2 regions of the Chryseobacterium sp. 2P genome follow, and region 2 is predicted to be linked to the other one. Evidence: riboswitches for the same ligand, from Rfam matches in the RefSeq annotation. Region 2 holds a riboswitch; the other holds the start of a gene.

Region 1 (3,419 bases), 2.0 Mb from region 2:
ACCAATATCCGAGAGAAGTAGGAACCCACTGAATCATATCCTTTATTTTCATGTAATAAGGCGTGAAGCTCAGCATGAATTTTCCGAACGCCAATTCGTGGCTCATTTCAGTCTGCAAAGACGTTTCTGCCTTCAGATCCAAATTTCCGCCTGGATTCCAGTAAAGATCATTAAAAGAAGGAAATCTGAAATTCTTTGAAAAACTTGCCCCTAAACTGTACCAGTTAGAAACTTTCCACTTTCCTGAAAAAGAATAGAGTAAAGGCGATTCTATATTTTCAATAAAATCCTTCTTGATTCCGGTTTCCAGTCTCAGTTTCTGGGTAGGGAAATATCTCAACAATCCTGCAACAGAATAAATATTTCTTTTTACATCCTCAATTCCGGATTGATAGCCTTCTCCTTTATTGATCTGAAACTCCCCGATAAGATTGACATTCAGTTTAGGCGTGATGAAATAATTGAAATCATCTTTAAAAATCAGATTTTTTCCCGTTCCGCCACTGGTTTTAGGAGCCTCAAAAACCCCGAAATACTGGAAGTTTTCTTCCGTGTAAGCCGCTTTCAGGCTGTTTGAAATCGATTTCGAATTCATATCGTGGGTAAGAAGACTGCGAAAAGTCTGCGCTGCATACTTCGTCCGGTTACCGTTTTCCGTGAAAATAGGATAATTCTGTTCCGCGTCGTACAACTGACTTTGCCAAGAAATTTTCTGATTTCGGGCAATTTTATAGCTAAAACCTATATTCGCTGTACCGTTAAAATATTTACCGTTTCGGTTGATATACTGCTTTTCAGGAACCTCATAATTATTTTGACTGATGAAATAATTTCCGGATGCCTTAAAACTGAAATCCGCATTGCTGAAAGAAGTTTTAAAATAATTCTGGAACGTCTCATAAGAAGCCACTTCACTATGTAAAGTTGCATGAAAACCCTCATTAAATTTCAGCTCATTGTTAAGGTGAATACTTCCTCCTATCGCACCGCTTCCGTAAACCACACTTCCGCCGCCGGCTTTCACTTCTATCGCATCATAACCGAAAATCGCGATATTATTAACATCTCCCTGCCCCAAAAAAACAGAATTAATATTAATCCCATTCCACACAAAAGCAGTCTGCTGCGCCGTTGTTCCCCTGAAAGAAGGCGAAGAAACCGCACCGCGGCCATTTTCCTTAATATAAACAGCCGACTGAAAACGTAACGTTTCAGATAGATTAGCGGAATTTTTTTCGATGTCTTTGGGAGTAATTGTAGTAACCGGATGAAAAAGTTTCACCTTATTCATCTGATTGTCAAAAACATAAACGGTGTCAATAGCTTTCTCCTGCGCGTAAAGAAAACAACCGTATGATGCAAAAAGCAGTACTAAAGATCTTTTTAATGCCATTCCTATTTTACTTTTCCTCCGAAAGCAATGTTTTTAAGATTACATTTTGGCAGGTCTCCTGACTTTCGCTTTCTACACCTTCCCGTTTTCACAGTGGTTTATCGTAGAAATCTTATATGCGATTTACAGTTGCGGGGACAGTTTGGGATTTTCGCCCAATTCCCTTTTCATTCCAAATTAATGGAAACCAAAATTTTTGCAAAGATAACTTTTTTAATTTATTGACAAAAAAAATACCCATTAAGTATCTTTTTAATAAAACAATGATTTGTTGCATTACATACGAAAAACAATTTCAGGAGCTTTTTCCAGCTTTCGCTACTCGCTTTTTTTGGATTCGGCGGCGGCAAAAGCCGCCGCCGAATCCAAAAAAGAGCTCAGACATGCCGCTCAATCTGGGCTAGGAAAATAAAACCGCAGAAAATAAACATTTTTATAAAATTCAGATTCTATTGAAAAATAAATAATCATTTTCAGCCAGAATTATTTAAAATGTATTAAAAACCTACTTTAAGTTTCTTTAAATTCATTTTAAATTTAGCCGCAAAAAAGACAAAAGACTTTATTGAATTGATTTAAAGTATTTCAAAAGTCTGCAAAGAGAAAAAAAAATAATTTTTAAACTTATGTGCTCTTTTTTTTCCATTTAAGGATTAAACTTAAAAAACTAAAGTGTTTAAATCTTTTGCATATTTTGTAGTAAAAGTTTAAGCAAGTTATTTAATTACTTTAAAATAAACATCACTAAAGAAGAAAATCATAGATTTTTAAAGACTAATGTGTTCTTCTATTTTAAATACGCATCATTCAAAATCTCATGTGACTTATGTGATGAAAGAAAGTCCCTTCTTAAAAAACTTTCCCTTAAATCATTAAAATACAAATGAAAAATTCAGACAGAATTTAAGAGTTTGTTTAAATTTTTTTAAAATAAAAATACTCTTATTGAAAAAAACTAAGGCGCAAGGTTTGATAAAATTTCTATTCTTTTAAGACGCAAGGAGAAAATTAAAGATTTTCCTTTATAATGCTGATAAAATTTTATCGCAGATAAAATCCTTGTGCTTTAAAGCATACTATCTTAAACAACTTTGTGCCTTTGCGAAAATCCAACCTGAATTCTTATTTACTATTATTTAAACATTTTAACTATAAAAAAGTACCGTCAAAATAAAACGGCAGAAGATCTTTAATAGAATGTACCTTCACCACCTCATCATTCAGATTAGAAAAATAAAGCTCAATATTTTCATTCTGCTTCGTTTCATATTCAATAATACTCTGTCTGCACGATCCGCATGGAGGAATCGGTGGATTTTTCTCAGAAAACTCCTTTGGTCCGCCTACAATAAAGATTTTCTTTATTTTTTCAGACGGAAAATTTGCCCCGATCCAGAAAAGAGCAGTCCTTTCCGCGCAAAGTCCGGAAGGATATGCCGCATTCTCCTGATTGTTTCCGGTATAAATTTCTCCGTTTTCCAGAAGCACAGAACAGCCAACCAAAAAGTTAGAATAGGGAGCATAAGCGTTCTCGCGCGCTTCTTTTGCTTTTGCAAATAATTTTTTTTCTATATCGTTCAGTTCAGCGTTATTGTTGAAATATTCGTAACTGATATGAGTTTCTTTTTTCATATATTGTGGGTTTAAAAAAAGGGGGATAAATTTACTTTTTTTTCATGAGGTGGGCAACACCATCACATTCTTTAAAAATTTTAAAAATCAGATCAAAAATGTTATACACTCCAATCAGATTCAGAAATGTTGAATTGAAAAACCGTTGGGTAATGTCTCCAATGTGTATGTATTCTTCCGAAAACGGATTAGCCAACGATTTCCATTTTGTACATTACGGAAGCAGAGCGCAGGGCGGAACCGGACTAATCATCCTTGAAGCAACGGGAGTAGAACCCCGCGGAAGAATTACCAACCATTGCATGGGAATCTGGAACGACGAACAGGCAGAAAAACTAAAGAAAATTGTAGAATTTGTACACCGGAATTCAGAAACCAAAATAGGCATTCAGCT
Region 2 (3,419 bases):
TATGAATTGAGGCTAAAAGAAGAATATTCTTTCTTTGCCAATTTCGGGTTTTCAAGATTATTTCTCTGGATCTTTACTTTTTCATTAAGTGTAATCATTAATATAGTTTCAAAACTAATATGAGCAGATTACATATTGACAGCCTCACAAAATCTTTTAATGAAAAGAAAATCCTAAGAGATATCTACATCAGTTGTGAAACGGGAAAGGTAATCGGTCTGTTGGGAAGAAACGGTACGGGAAAATCTACTCTTTTAAAAATTATTTTCGGGATCGAGAAGGGAGATTCTCAGTTCATCAGAGTGGATGATAAAGTTTTGCAAAATCAGATGGACAGGAAAGGAAGAATTGCTTATTTACCTCAATACTCATTTCTTCCGAAAGGTATTAAAATAAAAAACCTGATCTCCCTTTTCTGTACTAAAGAAAACGCGGATCAGCTTTTTAAATCAGATCTGCTAAAACCTTTTTTGAATACAACTCCACGAAACCTTTCAGGCGGCGAGAAAAAAATTGTTGAGGTTATTTTAATGATCTATTCCGATTCGAAATTTGTTCTTCTGGATGAACCTTTTAACGCTTTATCACCGAAAATGATTTCTGAAATTCAAAAAATGATCAAAGAACAGTCTCAGCAGAAGGGATTTATTATTTCAGATCACCGTTATCAGGAGGTTTTGGATATTTCAGATGAAATTTATCTGCTTTCTGATACGTATCTGAAGCAAATTAAAGATTTTAAAGAATTGCAGCAGTATAATTATCTTCCGAAGAATATTTAATTTATATATTTGAACTTTCAAAAAAATTTTCATAATGGTTTCCGGAAAAAAAGCTTTTTATCTTTCAGTGTTCAGTATTTTTTCTTTTGCTTTTGCGAAGGGACAGAATAAAGTGCCTTTCGGCGTGGTAAAAGCTGAGGAAGGTTATGCCATGGTGCGTGTCCATAAAGACGATTACCGAAAAATAATTGACAAGATCCGTATGAAAACCGGAGATGTTTTTATTTACGAAAAGCCTGCGCCGGGAGAAACAGAATGGATCTGGATAAAATATCCTGAAAAAGAAGACACCGAAAAACCTTTCGTACGATACGACAGCATCACCAAGGAAGGGATGGTGAATAAAAACCGTATTGTTTTCGTTGATAATTTACCAAAATTTACGCCTTCTAAATCGAAAAACGGAAAGTCTCTGATCTTTACAGATGATACCAATCCTAAAATTCCCGGAAACCAGAGAACAAAAGTTATCATTGATGTTTATCCTTCTTATGCACAAATCAAAAAGCAGGAAAAAGATTCTAACGGAAACATCGTTAAAATAGACAAGGTAAAAGCCTGGGGCGTAGGAAAAGAATTGCCGGAAGGTTTAATGGAAATAAAATCTGTACGCGTTCAGCAGCCCGGAAGAGGTTCTGTTTTTGTAAGAGATGCCATTAAAAATATGTTTCAGCCTGCCATGGATTTTGAAAACGTGGGCGTAACCGCCATCGATAACGATCATATTTTTCTTTATATGATTAACGGTTCAGGCGAAAACCGCTATACAACGATATGGACAATCAAGCAGGGAAAAGCTGAAAGCCAGATCATTTATAAAACTCCTGAATAATTCGTCAATAATCATTATTTTTGTCATCGAAAAGTGTGACTTTAGATTTTATAAGCTTATCACTTTTCAGGAAACTGGTTTTGCTTAACTGCAGATTAAAAGGGAATCGTGTGAAAATCACGAACTGTCGCGCAACTGTAAGTAACGGAATTCTTTATTAAAAATCCACTGTGCAAGGTCATGGGAAGGAAATAAAGAGGTTACAAGTCAGGAGACCTGCCTTTTTCTTAACAACAAAAAACTTTCGCGATTTGAAGTTTATTGATCTAATGGATACTCAGAGATTTCTGTCTCTGCTTTTTCTGTTGTTCCGATATTTTCATTTCGCTTTAATAATAATGATATATGACTACAGAAGAAAGAATTGAAGCATCCGAAACCCGAATTTTTAAAGCGGTTTTCCCGAACACAACCAATCATTACGATACTCTTTTCGGAGGTACGGCGATGCAGCTAATGGATGAAGTGGCTTTTATTGCAGCAACAAGATTTGCAAGAAAACGCGTGGTAACCGTAAGCAGCGATAAAATTGATTTTAAAAGATCGATCCCCGCAGGAACGATTGTGGAGTTAATCGGAAAAGTTGTTCATGTAGGAAAAACAAGCATGAAAGTAAATGTAGAAATTTTTACGGAACAGATGTATTCTTATGAAAGGGAAAGAGCGATCGTAGGAGATTTTACTTTTGTAGCGATTGATGAATTTAAGAAGCCAATTCAAATATTATAAAAAGGGTTCCGGCGACCTTCGGTCGCCGGAACCCAATATTTTCAAAATGTTCTTTAAAGCGGTTTCGGCGGGCTTTGCCCGCCGAAACCTTTATTTCAATACCTTTTCGGTCTCAAGATTTTTAATTAACAACATCTGAAAAGCTTCTCCCAGTTCATCGGAAGCCCTTACAATGGCATTTTCCAGCATATTTCTGATTTGTTTTTCCGTGACGCCGGCTTCTGTCCAGCTCTTTCCTGAAGTGTGGGAATTTAAGATAAAAGGCATAATACGGTCAATTGCACAGGCAAAAACAGCATCGGGAGTCTGCTCTTCTTCAAATTCCAGCCAAAGGTTAAAAAATTCAGAGCGCAGCGGTTCATCCAAAATTCCGAAGATCTTCTGAGCCGAAACTTTCTCTCTTTCAAATTTCCCGACCATGGCAGCTTCATCAAATATAAAGGTGTCCCCTGCTTCAATTTCAACCAAATCGTGAATTGACAGCATTCTGATCACTCTCAAAAGATCAATATCCGCTCTGTTTTTCGCATAAGGAAACAGAATCTGCGCCAGAATAATAATCTGCCACGAATGTTCTGCCGTATTTTCCCTTCTGGAATCATCTGCATTATAATTTCTTCGCTGTACATTTTTCAGGGCATCAACAGCCAGAATAAAATCGATTTCCTTTTGTATCTTCATATTTATTTTGTTTAAAATTTCATCATCCATTTTACGGGATTGATGATAAAAAAGCTGTACAAAAATAAGACTTTTGACTGTAAACCTATTTTAATTCACAGATTAGTATTACATTTATTTAAATATTATGTATGACGCCAAATTACAATTATCCTGCAGAAATCAAAGGAAAAAGAAAACTGTATTCTCTTTTTTACGGAGTAAATAATCCCTTGGAAGTAATCAGTGGAAATCATGTCCTTGCAGGAGATACTTATTACCTTAAAGCTACTTTAACGAATAAGAATTTTATCTTTTCTCAGGATAAGGAATTCATCGAATATATTTTAAAACAAAACCAGAAAAATTATTTTAAATCTGATATCCAGTCCGTTACTTTAAGAAAATATCTCGGG

What was found. A riboswitch is a leader RNA that binds a small molecule or an ion and turns the genes downstream of it on or off. The one in region 2 is predicted to bind cobalamin.
Region 1: linked by a shared signal. The riboswitch ahead of AC52CF_RS05435 (TonB-dependent receptor plug domain-containing protein) and the one ahead of AC52CF_RS14470 (acyl-CoA thioesterase) in region 2 are both predicted to bind cobalamin.

The regions. Positions count from the first base shown of each region.
Region 1 covers NZ_CM184194.1:1,193,425-1,196,843, forward strand. The annotation lists gene AC52CF_RS05435 (TonB-dependent receptor plug domain-containing protein) at 1-1,393, opposite strand, end outside; cobalamin riboswitch at 1,425-1,600, opposite strand; gene cdd (cytidine deaminase) at 2,543-3,025, opposite strand; gene AC52CF_RS05445 (NADH:flavin oxidoreductase/NADH oxidase) at 3,124-3,419, shown strand, end outside.
Region 2 covers NZ_CM184194.1:3,191,877-3,195,295, forward strand. The annotation lists gene AC52CF_RS14455 (hypothetical protein) at 1-123, shown strand, start outside; gene AC52CF_RS14460 (ATP-binding cassette domain-containing protein) at 120-782, shown strand; gene AC52CF_RS14465 (hypothetical protein) at 817-1,614, shown strand; cobalamin riboswitch at 1,673-1,852, shown strand; gene AC52CF_RS14470 (acyl-CoA thioesterase) at 1,960-2,343, shown strand; gene AC52CF_RS14475 (HD domain-containing protein) at 2,434-3,024, opposite strand; gene AC52CF_RS14480 (cytochrome P450) at 3,156-3,419, shown strand, end outside.